Regions from separate parts of the Shewanella sp. Koi 1 genome, predicted to be linked through region 2. Evidence: riboswitches for the same ligand, from Rfam matches in the RefSeq annotation. Region 2 holds a riboswitch; the other holds the start of a gene.
What was found. Region 2 has a riboswitch for cyclic di-GMP ahead of ACUZ8J_RS06130 (glycosyl hydrolase family 18 protein). Riboswitches for the same ligand answer to the same signal wherever they lie in the genome.
Positions count from the first base shown of each region.

Region 1 (6,740 bases), 2.4 Mb from region 2:
GAGGTGATTAAGGCTAAATCCGCAAACAGCGAAATACATTTGCTGATCCAAGGCGTGTGGGCAATCTCTTGTAATGCACTGATAAGCGCAGGTAAAGAGCCATTAAAGCTGCTGATTTCGGTGCCACCCACTGTGCCTAAGGTCACCAATAACCAGAAGATATAACACGCGAGCGGAATGGTTGAACCGATTAATAATACTTTGCGCAGCGACACGGCATCGCCATCCAAATAACGTACTAAGGTCGCAATACACACGTGAAAACCGAAGGAGGTAAACACCACGGGAATCGCCGCCATCCAACTGCTAGTCATGGACTCGGCCACCGCACTGGTTGCCATACTCGAGATACTGACTTCGGGTAATAAAAACAGCACGACCACAATCAGTAATAAAATCATCAGCGAAAACAAGAAGCGCGAGGCTTTATCGACCCAAGCGACTCCTAAGGCCGCAAATCCACCCAGCACTAAGGTAAACAGCACGACCGCCAGTTGGTTATCTAACACGAGGTCGAACATATTTTTGGCTTTAAGTACTAATAGCGATGAACCGCCCGTCAAATACGCCGCCGTTAAGGCAAAGAGTAAGCTGAGAAAAGAAGCACCTTGCACCATTTGGCCTTTTTTGCCGAGGAGTTTGCCCGTGATGGCGTGGACGTTATCACCGACGCCTGAGCGCAGGTTAATCTCAAGCATTAACAATGAGGTATAGGCTGACAAGCCCCAAATCACCACCATTAACAAAATGGCTGGCACCATGCCTAAGGCGGCCGTGGCTAAGGGTAAGGCTAACATTCCCGCGCCAATGGCGGTCCCCGCGACAATGGCTATCGAGCCTAACATTTTTGAATTCACACAATTATCCTGTTCAAGTATTAATTATTATTTTTTAAGGTTTTTTGAGTAGATTTGAAGGATAAAGCCTTGCGCACTCTGTGATTAAGCCAACAGCAATCTCAAACGAAAAGCGTCACTAAACTTAAAGCATCCAATCCGATCTCAAAGAGCAGATCAATTGGCCCCAATAGCTTTTGAATATTTCAACCCAGTCGCCATTGAGGCTAACTAAATCGTTTGCAGAAAAGTGACATTAATTTCAACCGTGATTGCCTTAGCAAAGCAGCGACATCGCGCGTAAAAGAAGATAGCTCTGGACATTAACAGAGCCAACCCCAGCGGGCAAGCCAGTTATAGACAAAGATGAAGCCGCTTTGGCTATCCGAAGGGGAAATGTGAGTAAAAGATAAAAAAACGAGGCGGAACTGTTATCAAAACAATAAACCCTGCAACACCTGTGGCATTGCAGGGTTTATCAATGAGTTTAGCGATTCGCTCACGGGGATACGGGATTGCGCTAAAGCGGATTAACGCGACTCACAATCCGCTTATTCCCCAGTTAACCAATTACAGCTCAGTCCAAGCCATATTCCAAGAGCCGCCGACACCCGGTTCAAACCCAGTTGCAGTGGGCGACCATTGCATGCAATAACCACTGTAAGGCCAAGGTTTACATTGATAGACCTTGCCAGTTTTAGGTTGCAGCACTTTAGTGCCCGCCACATAGTTTTTAACTCCCTCGGGGAAGACAAAATCGGCATCCGGCGCTGTGGTTTGATCTTTTAAGAACAGATCGAAGTTTTGCTGGATAACCTCACCTTGCTTCGGCTCGCCCTTCACTTGTAAGTGATAATGGCCTGCCTTTGGCGCGACGACATCAAGCACTAGACTCGCGTTGGTGTTGTTGACCGCTTGTGTGACATAACCAGCTGCCGTGCCATCGTGGCTAAATAGGTAAGCCGAGACCTGCATATCCGCATTAGTGCTGACATCGAAACTGACCTTTGCGGCACCATCGACAATGGTGTAATCATCGGCCAGTGACGTGACATCGAGCTGATTGCCCGGCGCAGGCGCAATATCAAAGCTCACTTCCACTCGCTCTAGGCCTGAATTAGGCGCGGCATAAATCTCATTTTTACCGTAAACGGGCGAGATTACCCCAGAGGCATTCTTCTGCCCCGCCTTAAGTTGTGGCTGCTGGTCATTAATGGCACTGGCTAACAGGAATGGCCAATTTTGCTTGGCGCCTTGAGTAGTGTCGGCAATGGTTATCTGGGTTTGCTTGGCAGTTTGCTCGCCATTAGCATCAAACACCCGCGTCATCACCTTATCACCCGCCTTAAGATCGAGTGACGGATTGATATCGCCAATATCGGTCCACTCGCCCGGCACCACAACATCTGAGCTAAAGTTCACATCGATGGCATTATAGAAACTGTTGGTGGTATCACCGACTTCCCACACGGCCAAAATCACGTGATAACCGCTTCTGTCTTCAGGCACATAACAGTTATGTGTCACTAACTTAGGCGGCTGCACCATGCCTCCGTCGACCACACAGAAGGGAGCTAAGTCAAAGCTTGCACGGCTCAACGCTTGGTTTTGGTCCCACCCTTGGCGAGTTAAATAGTAACGCCAATTGCGGGTCACGTGGTTAGCGGTGAACTGCCAGCTAAAGTCATTCCAACCCGACTTAATGTCATGCTTAGACCAACGGCTTGGGCTCTGTTCATCCAAGGGAGAAAACGCAGCATTGGCTGCACTGGCAATTTTACCGTCGGCAGGGCCTGACTCAGGAAAACCTGATGGGCCTTCAACACTTTGCGGTTCCCACTGAACGGCGCCGCAGTTTAAATTGCTGCCAGTTTTACAGGCGTACGAGCGTGATTCTGGTGAAACCACATAACCGTGGGCCGACGCCGTTTGGCTAACTAGCGCACTCGTTGCGCTTAAGGCCAAGGCAATTAGGCTTAAACGAGCCAGTTGTGGGTGTTTGTGGTTAGCATTTCTGATTGATGTAAAAGCAGTTAGATGTGCCACTTTATTGTACTCCGTAGGGCGCCTTTCTCGACGAGATTGGCATAGGTATAAAAGTGGTATTTAGGCAAAACAGCATTAAGCAAAGCCGTTTATTTTTCAAAGAATTAAAAGCATCAGCTCAATTCTGAGGCAACCCCGCTATCTTAGTTTCAATATCCCTTTACAACCTTAGACCGGAGGCTTTGCGTCCTAATTTTTCAATTAGTTTGCCAAATACGGTGGATCTCCATTGAAGTTAACAGTATGTAACTTAAACATTGAGACCCGGCTAACCTAACAACAAAAGACAGCGTTGTCAAAATTTAAATTATTACAATTCAATGCCTTAAAAAACACTAAGCGGTATTTTACTGGCACCTGTCAGATTATTTGCCCTCTGACTCGATGAGTTTAATCTTGAAACCCTGTTGCACTTGGGTATAATGCCCACCTCGCTTCGGGGGAGTAGCTAACTGGATTTCGAGCCATCGATATTCAGGGTGAACATCAACATACTTGGCCGCATGCCATGGTGTTCACAGCAAATCATCGATTTGTCCTGCAAGACCTGAGCACAGTAACCGCACCTAGGGGTGGACGGTCTATTGTGCTTATGTCAAAAACCACCCCTAAAAGGATCACACTTGGAAGCGTTACTCGCCTCAACCTTTACGGTTGCCATCGCCGAGATTGGCGATAAAACCCAACTGCTTGCCCTATTACTCGCTGCAAGATTTAAAAATAAAACTGCGATTATCTTGGGTATTTTACTCTCAACCCTGTTTAACCATTTTGCCGCCGCTTGGCTTGGACAATGGGCGATTAACTGGGTGAGCCCAGATGTAGCACGCTACTTGGTTGCCGCCTCCTTCTTTGCGATTGCACTCTGGGTACTGATCCCCGATAAAGTGGACGCCGAGGAGAGCCGTTTCTATAAGATGGGACCCTTTGTTGCGACCTTTATTCTGTTCTTTATCGCCGAAATGGGCGACAAAACCCAAATCGCAACTGTCGTTTTAGCCGCTAAATACGATGCCTTAGCCATGGTGGTTGCAGGTACTACTTTGGGTATGTTGCTAGCGAACGTCCCAGTGGTTATTGCGGGACATTTTAGTGCCGAAAAATTACCAATGAAGTGGATCCACAGAGGCTGCGCAATTTTGTTTGCCCTGCTCGGCGTAGCAACCTTAATGGTTAACTAATTGATAAAATGAAGATAAACAAAAAGGCCAGTGATAACACTGGCCTTTTTTTATGGGGCTAACGAATCAACTTATAACCCGAGAGCAGTTTGGATCCGTTGACCGTAATCGGCATCTGCTTTGTGGAAATGTGCCAGCATACGTTGCTGTACCTCTACACTTGCCTGACGCAGTGAGCCAGAAATCGTTTCCACTAAGCGTGCTTTCTCGGCTTCGCTGAAGATGCGATACAAATTACCCGCCTGAGTGTAATCATCCTGATTGTAACGGCTGTAACGCGCCGCTTCGCCATCTAAACGCAGTGGTGGCTCGGCAAAGTTTGCCGGTTCAACTAAAGCACCCGCAGTGCTGTTTGGACCATAGTTAGCCGCGGCATCGCCGCCGGTTTGACTACCGTGGTACGGGCATTGTGTTCCCGCCATGGCTCCCGCACGTTGGTGATGGTTGGCTTTAGTCGCATGTGGGCAGTTTACGGGTAACTGGTTGTAGTTCGCCCCAATTCGGTAACGCTGCGCATCGGCATAGGCGAATAAACGCGCCTGCAACATCTTGTCGGGCGATGCGCCCACACCTGGTACTAAGTTGCTCGGGGCTAATGCCACTTGCTCGACTTCGGCAAAGTAGTTTTGCGGTAAACGATTTAGCTCTAACACACCAATCTCAATTAACGGGTAATCGCCATGTGGCCACACCTTAGTCAAATCGAATGGGTTGATATGGTAAGTGTTGGCATCAGCCTCAGGCATAATCTGTACGTTCACCGTCCAACGAGGGAAGTTACCGTCGGTCACAGCTACCACCATATCGCGCTGGGATGAGTCAGGGTCGATACCCTTTAACTTATCGGCTTGCTCATTAGTTAAGTTCACCACGCCTTGCTGCGATTTGAAGTGGAACTTCACCCAGAAACGCTCACCTTTAGCATTCCAGAACGAGAAAGTATGCGAACCATAACCATGCATTTGGCGGTAGTTTGCCGGAATACCACGGTCAGACATCAGAATCGTCACTTGATGCATGGCTTCAGGGTTTAATGACCAGAAGTCCCACATAGCTTGTGGATCTTTCAAATTCGTCAATGGGTTACGCTTTTGAGTATGGATAAAGTCAGGGAACTTAATACCGTCACGCAGGAAGAAAGTCGGCGTGTTGTTACCCACGATATCGTGATTACCGCGAGCGGTATAGAAGCGTAAACCAAAACCACGGGGATCGCGCTCGGCATCGGCAGACCCCATTTCACCGCCTACAGTAGAGAAGCGCACGAAGGTCTCAGTTTGCTTACCCAAACCGTTAAAGTGATCGGCGATGGTGTATTCGCTTAAGTCTTTAGTCAGGGTGAAAGTACCGTATACGCCAGTCCCTTTCGCATGCACAACACGCTCAGGAATACGCTCACGGTTAAAGTGGGCAAGTTTTTCAATTAAATGCCAATCTTGCAGTAGTAAGGGACCACGCTCACCCGCTGACAATGAGTTTTGATCGTCAGCAATTGGAGAACCGCTTTGGCTTGTTAAATACTGTTGACTCATATCTTGCTCCTCATTCTTGATTGGTGTTAACCCAAGATTCAATTAAATCGTAAATGGTGGCCATGGCTTCTCTCCTTGGCAGGGCGACGTGTTGTCGATGGAGTTAGAATAGGCAAAAATACGAATTCAATAAAACGATTAATATAGATTCAAATAATCTACATTTCAGATTAACGAAGAGTACTTAGATCATTCAGGGAGTAAAGTTCACTCCCTGAATGTGATGAAATAGCCAGCAACAGAATAAAGAGTATACCAGTCGCAACGCAAACCGACTTGGCAAAAATGAGAACTTGAGCTTAAGACAAACTTAAAAAATACTTCAATTGATTCAGAGTGCTACATATTACTCATTGACAGAACTCGCCTGCTCGCGATAGATAACGACCAAGTAATAGGCATCGATTAACACGATAAAAAAGTTAACCGCCGCCACCGGATAAGCTTGTATCGCAACCCCATAGGCAACGAACAATGCCGACCCCAACAAGTTCCACCAGCGTAACTTTTTGATGTTAGACATCATCAAAGAGATGGCCACCACCACAGATGCCAAATAACCAACCCATTCCCACATCATTGCACTATCCATATCACGTCCTTATTTATCGATTGATACAACTAAACAGGTTGGTTGAGCCTTCTTAGCGTTTTACTACCGCCGCCGTCATCCGTGAAATACAGGTCAACTCCCCTGCACTATTATGGATTAAGATTTCCCACACCGAACTGCGTTTCCCCAAATGAACTGGTTTAGCCGTCGCGGTCAGTACGCCATTACGCGAAGCGCGTAAATGGTTGGCGTTAATCTCTTGTCCAACACAATAATATTGCTCGAAATCTACCGCAAAGTTTGCGGCATAGCTGGCCACGGTTTCGGCCAGTGCCACGTTCGCGCCGCCATGGACAATGCCTAAGGGGTTATGTATGGCGGGCGTGGCAGGCATAGTCGCCTTCATATAGTCATCGCCAATCTCGCTGATCTCGATCCCTAGGGTCTGCATCAGGGTGCCTTTGCCCCCCATACCAGCATCTAATCGGGCACAATCCTCTAAGGTGACAGGTCTAAACCAAATACTCATTTCAACATCCTAGTAAAGAAAACCAGCTAGCAGTTTACTAAGAAGTGACTGAAGTTCAACACA
Region 1 is NZ_JBREJM010000001.1:3,727,890-3,734,629, forward strand. Features, by position in the region: gene ACUZ8J_RS16485 (aromatic amino acid transport family protein) at 1-845, opposite strand, end outside; gene gbpA (N-acetylglucosamine-binding protein GbpA) at 1,407-2,882, opposite strand; cyclic di-GMP riboswitch class I at 3,008-3,103, opposite strand; gene ACUZ8J_RS16495 (TMEM165/GDT1 family protein) at 3,506-4,063, shown strand; gene katB (catalase KatB) at 4,135-5,595, opposite strand; gene ACUZ8J_RS16505 (YgjV family protein) at 5,942-6,187, opposite strand; gene ACUZ8J_RS16510 (PaaI family thioesterase) at 6,240-6,677, opposite strand.
Region 1: linked by a shared signal. The riboswitch ahead of gbpA (N-acetylglucosamine-binding protein GbpA) and the one ahead of ACUZ8J_RS06130 (glycosyl hydrolase family 18 protein) in region 2 are both predicted to bind cyclic di-GMP.

Region 2 (6,740 bases):
CGAGGAAACGGCTCACGGCCACACCATCGCGGATATGGCTGGCGCGCATGCCCGCTAATTCGGCGGCATTTTTCTGTGCCTTAGGCAGGGAGACCGGGTCAATTCCGGCAATTAACTTGGCGCCTGCATCGCGGGCAATATTTTGTGCCCAAGCGTTGGCAGAATTGGGATCGGCGAGCAGTTTCACGCCCTGTAAGCTTGCCAAGGTATCGGCAAGGGAAGCTTCGCTCTTAAAGCTCACACCCGCTCCAACGTGTTCTTCAATGCCTTCTGGGAGTTTGCTTAAATCGGTAAACAGCTGCATATCGCCATTGGCGTGAAGTAGCGCGCAACCGAGCACGACTGGCAGACGCGGCACGTCATTACCACGGATATTGAGCAGCCAGCAGAAGGAATCTAAAGCGGCAATCAGCGCGACATCGGCGCCGGCTTTTTTGACTAGTGCACCAATCTCGGTGCGTTTTTGCAGACTGGTCTTGCCCGCACTTTCATTACTAAATAACGTGATAGTTGCGCTCGATGGTGCAGGTCGATTTTGCCAGTGCTTATCAATCGGATTCTGTTCGACGGCAACCAATTCAATTTGGGCTTTCGCTAACGTGGCTTTGGCGTTTTCAAACCAAGCTAAGGTGTGTAAACGGGCATCGAAGCCTACACGTGAACCAGCGGCAAGCGTATCGCATAGCCATTCGATTTGCGGTGTGTCGGTCAGGCTCTCATAACTAAAGAGATTTGCATCCACCTGCAGACGCACTTGTACCGTGTAACGACCATCGGTAAAGATGGCGGCTTTGTCTTTTAAGACAATAGCCATGCCCGCTGAGCCAGTAAAATCCGTTGCCCAGTACAGACGCTCGTTATGCTCAGGCACATATTCGCCTAAGTACTCGTCCGCGCGCGGGATGATAAAGGCATCTAAATTGGCACTGGTGAGTTCGCTACGAATGGCGGCAAGACGGTTAGCAATCTTATTCGGTTGTAGGGATTGTGATGAAGATGGTAACGACATAGGGGCTCCAAATATTGGCATTGGCGGCTGACGTAGGCGGCCAAAATTATAATGCGTAATGCTGGCGAAAAGGATGCGAATTGGCGGCGATTATCGCAAGCTCAACGGCTAAGATGCAAGGGGATGGAATAAAGGATTTTGTATACAATTTTGTTTTTTCGGCATCACTTTGCGATAACAAGGGTTGTGATCTTAAACTAATTTCCAAATTGAAATGTTATCTTTATCACTCAGTTCTTCCGACTAATTCTTACAAATTAGCTACTTAAGTTTTATTCAATCGCTAATATTTACCCATTATGCTAACATTCGCCATCTCCGCTCGGGGTCAGAGGGGAGCACATGTATCAGTGGAGTTGGCGATGCAAACATTAACAATAGACGTGGGCGGTAGCAAAGCCCTGTTCGAACTTCAACTCAAGGGGCATACAGAACAATATAAAATCCCCACGGGTGAAGGCTTTAAAATTGAAGATTTAAATGATCAAATCGCGGCGCTGGAACGGGATTATGATTTACAGCACTACCAGTTAGCGATCGCTGTACCTGGACTCGTACAACAGAATCGTTTGGTGTCCTGTAAATCGCTGCCCGGTCTCAATGGGCTAAGCTTTGAAACCTTGAAAACCCAAGGCGAACTTAAGTTTATCTGCAATGATATCGACGCCGGTATGCAAGCAACTTGTGATGAAAAATATGCCTGTGAGTTGTTAGTCATGTGTGGCACTGGAATTGGCATGTCGATCGCGTTGAGCGGCAAGGCTTTTACGGGGGCTACGGGAGTGGCGGGGGAGCTTGGGCATTGCCGAGTGATGACGGACGCGGGGGAGTTTAGTCTCGAGCAGCTCGCCAGCGGCGATTCTATTCGCAGCCGTAAGATCTCCACCGCCGATGATTTATATCTCGCCGGTACTTATCTGGGGATGGGGCTAGCGTGGGCGGTCAATCTGTTTAATCCTAATCGGATTTGGTTAGCGGGCGGCATGATGAACAGCGCGCCGTACTACAAGGGTTGTCTGGATAGTTTAAGACGCATGGCTCTCAGTGCACCGTTAGCCGAAATGAAGATTAATCGTGTCGATGATATGGAGACCTTAGTCTGCCGTGGCTTATCGGTGATCTTGGCAAGGGATTACTCGAAGGACGCCGCCTAACGGCTTTCGATTGAGGTGCGAATAGGTCAAGATTGGGCGTGATAAGTTCGTTCAGGCTATTAATCTTGGCTTACTTACGCTGATATTGGTTCAGATTAGGTCGAGAACAACAGCATGCGGCCATCGGATTTGTGTGTTTGCAGTGCACTCTGCATATCACCTCATTCGATGACCGCATTTTTGTTTGCACGAGTTATCAAGTTGCGCCTTGCAAACCGTTTTCTTAAGACTTTCGATTTATTTTTATTGCCTTCCCTATTGGCGATACGAGTCGATGATAGGGCTCCATGGCATAAGCAATCCTTTTAAATACAATTCATTGCTTATTTTTTGTACTCAATGATTTTACTTTTCTTTAAAGCCAATCCTGCGTTGATAATCGGTATAACGGCCCGTTTGTTAATATTTAGTTGCAATTTAACGCTGTAGCGGCATATGCTAATCAACGTAATGACAACGTTGTCATTAGTGAAAAAGGCAAACCAATCGAAAGATTGGGACGCAAAGCCTCCGGTCTAAGGGTTCGTTTGTACCTATGATAGCGGGGATACCACAGGTTGTTTCTTCATGCTGCCGTTGTACGCACATGGTTTTAAGAGTGTTGTTTCCTGTCTACGCTTTGTTTGCCTTATTGATGCATAACTTACTCAATAGGGAAATCTCATGTTTAAGACTCAAATCTCCACCTCGGCGATGTTGGTGGCCTCGGTGCTGGCATCCGCTGCCAGTTTTCAAGCCTTTGCGGCGCTCCCCGGTAAACCGACTTTAGGTTGGGGGGAAACCAAGTTTGCCATTATCGAGGTGAATCAAGCCGCCTCAGCCTATAACCAATTAGTGACGGTAAAAGATGCCGCCGATGTGTCGGTGACGTGGAACTTGTATAACGGCGATATCGGCAATAAGGCGCAGGTATTACTCAATGGAAATGTGGCATGGGAAGGTCCATCGAGTGCGGCGGGTACGGCCAATTTCAAGGTCAATAAGGGCGGGCGCTATCAAATGCGTGTGCAGCTTTGTAATAACGAAGGTTGCAGCGCCAGTGATGCGAGGGAAATCTTAGTCGCCGATACCGATGGCAGTCATTTACTGCCACTCAATGCGCCCTTGAAGGAAAACAATCGTCCCTATGCGAATAAATCCGGCAAAGTGGTGGGAAGTTACTTTGTGGAGTGGGGTGTTTATGGACGTAAATTCCCCGTCGATAAGATCCCAGCACAAAACTTAACCCATATTTTATATGGCTTTACCCCGATTTGTGGTGGCAATGGCATCAACGACAGCTTAAAGGAAATCGAAGGCAGCTTTGAGGCATTGCAGCGCGCCTGTGCTGGCCGTGCCGATTTTAAAGTGGCGATCCACGACCCTTGGGCAGCAGTGCAAATGCCGCAGGCGGGTGTGAATGAGTATTCCGATCCCTACAAAGGCAACTTCGGCCAATTGATGGCGTTAAAACAAGCCTATCCCGATCTGAAGATCCTCCCCTCTGTTGGTGGCTGGACGCTCTCGGATCCCTTCTACTTTTTAGGGGATAAAACCAAGCGCGACACCTTTGTCGCCTCAGTGAAGGAATTTTTACAAACTTGGAAGTTCTTCGATGGTGTCGATATCGACTGGGAATTCCCGGGCGGCAGTGGCGCTAATCCAAGCTTAGGAAATGCCAATGACGGACAAACCTATGTCACCCTGATGCGTGAACTGCGGGCGATGCTCGATGAGCTCAGCGCCGAAACCGGACGCACCTATGAGCTGACGTCGGCCATCAGTGCGGGCGGCGATAAGATTGCTAAGGTCGATTATCAGGCGGCGCAGCAATATATGGATTACATCTTCCTGATGAGTTACGACTTTAACGGCGGCTGGACCAATACAGAGCTGGGACATCAAACCAATCTCTATGAGGCGAGCTGGGATCCTAATACCCGTTACTCCACGGACAAAGGCGTAAAAGCCCTGCTCTCTCAAGGGGTGACCCCGGGTAAGATTGTGGTCGGTGCTGCTATGTACGGCCGCGGCTGGACTGGGGTCAATGGCTATAGCGGTAACAATCCTTTCACGGGCACTGCAACGGGCAAAGTGAAGGGCACTTGGGAAGCGGGCGTAGTGGATTATCGCCAGATCGCCAAGGATTATATGGGCGCAGGTTGGAGCTATGCCTATGATGAAACCGCTGAAGCACCATCGGTGTTTAATGCATCTACGGGTGATTTAATTACCTTCGATGATGCTCGTTCTGTTAAAGCCAAGGGTCAATACGTGCTGGCCAATCAGCTCGGTGGTCTGTTCGCCTGGGAAATTGATGCCGATAATGGCGACATTCTCAATGCCATGCACGAAGGTCTAGGTCATGGCGAGGGCACAACGCCACCAGCGAATAAAGCGCCGATTGCCAACGCGGGAGCGGATATCACGGTAACCGGTACAGCGGATGTCACGCTAAACGGCAGCGCGTCGCGGGATCCTGAAAACGGCGCCTTGAGTTATCAATGGAGCCAAGTCTCTGGCCCAAGCTTAAGTATCACTAATGCGGATATGGCCAATGCTGCGGTGCAACTGAGCGGGGCGGCGTCGGATGTGGTGTATGTGTTTAGCCTGCGAGTCACAGATCCTGAGGGATTATCTTCAACCGACACTGTGACTCTCACCCATAAGGCCGAGACGGCAAACCAAGCGCCAGTGGTGACTGTGCCAGCCAGTGTGACGGTTGAAGCGGGGCAATCGGTGAGCATCAATGCGACGGCGACCGATGCCGATGGCGACAGCCTCACCTACGCATGGACAGTGCCAAACGACGTGGCGGCGAGTGGACAAAACAGTGCCACATTGGTGGTGACGGCGCCAGCTGTTACTCAGTCGACCCAATACAGTTTGAGTGTATTGGTCTCCGATGGTGCCTTAGATGCCAGTGCTGCCTTGACCTTAACCGTGACGCCTAAGGCGACGGGCGGTCAATGTGACGCAACTGACCCTAATGCGGCCAACTATCCCGCTTGGAATGCGACAAGCATTTACAACACGGGTGATACCGTGAGTTATAACCAACTGGTTTGGAAGGCGAAATACTGGACTCAAGGTAACACACCTTCAAGAACCGCCGACCAATGGCAATTGTTGAGTCAGGTTGAGTTAGGCTGGGATGCGGGCGTTGCCTACAACGGCGGAGCAACGACTAGCTATAACGGTCGTCAGTGGCAAGCCAAATACTGGACTAAGGGTGATGTTCCCGGTGTCGCTGCAGTATGGACGGATATTGGCGCGGCGTCTTGCCCTTAGTCGATAGGGATTAAAGACAAAAAAGCCCTGCAATGCAGGGCTTTTTATTAAGGAATACAGCGTAAGATTAATTTATCTTCAGCAGCTCAACATCAAAAATCAGTACCGAACCGCCGCCAATTTTGCCAGTGCTGCGGTTGCCATAGGCCAGTTCGCTAGGAATAAAGAAGCGATACTTGTCGCCCTCGACCATCAGTTGCACGCCTTCAGTCCAACCTTTAATCACACGATTGAGTGGGAAGGCTATGGGTTCGCCGCGCTCTACCGAGCTATCGAACACTGTGCCATCAATTAAGGTGCCGTGGTAATGCACAGTCACTGTATCACTCGCCTTAGGATGAACTGTGCCAGTGCCTTGCTGTAACACTTGATATTGCAATCCAGAGGCGGTGGTTTTCACCCCTTCTTGGGTTTTGTTTTGCGCTAAAAACTCATTACCTAAACGGATATTTTCTTGGGCCGCTTTTTGGTTATTCATCGAGGTAAAGAAGTAAAAAATCACCCCAGCAATCACAACAACGGCAAGTAACATTTTCATTTTAAGGAGCACCTCAGTCAATTTTGATCATGTTATCAGTTTTTTAGCCGAAGTGGCTAGCGCCTCAGTTGGGCGCGGTACTGGATGATTCGCGTTACATTTTCTCACTTTTTTAAAATGGCTAAAGGCTTTATCCCGTTTTAGAGATCGCTTAACCTGTGACATTAGACTCTACAAAAACTCAATAAAAACAGATAAGAAGAATAAACAAGGACAGTCTTATGTTAACCAAAGCGGCAAAACCTCTGGTCAAGCTCGTCGACCGTTATTTACCCGACCCTTATATCTTTGTCTTGCTCTTAACCTTAGTGGTGCTGATTTCGGCCGTGGTAGCCGAGCAGAAAACCCCACTCGAAGTCATCAATTACTGGGGCGATGGCTTTTGGGCGCTGCTGAGTTTTTCGATGCAGATGCTATTAGTGCTGGTGGCGGGATTTATGCTCGCCAGCTCGCCACCGATTAAGAAATTACTCGATGGCATCGCAGGATTTGCCAAGTCGGCGCCACAGGCGATTATCTTAGTGACCTTGGTTTCCCTCGCCGCCAGTTGGATTAACTGGGGATTTGGTTTAGTGGTCGGCGCCTTATTCGCTAAGGCCTTAGCGCGTAAAGTACGTGTGGATTACCGTTTATTGGTCGCCAGTGCTTACTCGGGATTTGTGGTTTGGCACGGCGGTTTAGCGGGCTCGATTCCGTTAACTATTGCCACTGCTGGGCATTTCTCAGAATCACAAATCGGTATTATCCCCACCAGCGAGACCATCTTCGC
Region 2 is NZ_JBREJM010000001.1:1,372,325-1,379,064, forward strand. Features, by position in the region: gene ACUZ8J_RS06120 (aminopeptidase P family protein) at 1-1,009, opposite strand, end outside; gene ACUZ8J_RS06125 (ROK family protein) at 1,372-2,163, shown strand; cyclic di-GMP riboswitch class I at 2,630-2,718, shown strand; gene ACUZ8J_RS06130 (glycosyl hydrolase family 18 protein) at 2,827-5,433, shown strand; gene ACUZ8J_RS06135 (FKBP-type peptidyl-prolyl cis-trans isomerase) at 5,501-5,971, opposite strand; gene ACUZ8J_RS06140 (short-chain fatty acid transporter) at 6,193-6,740, shown strand, end outside.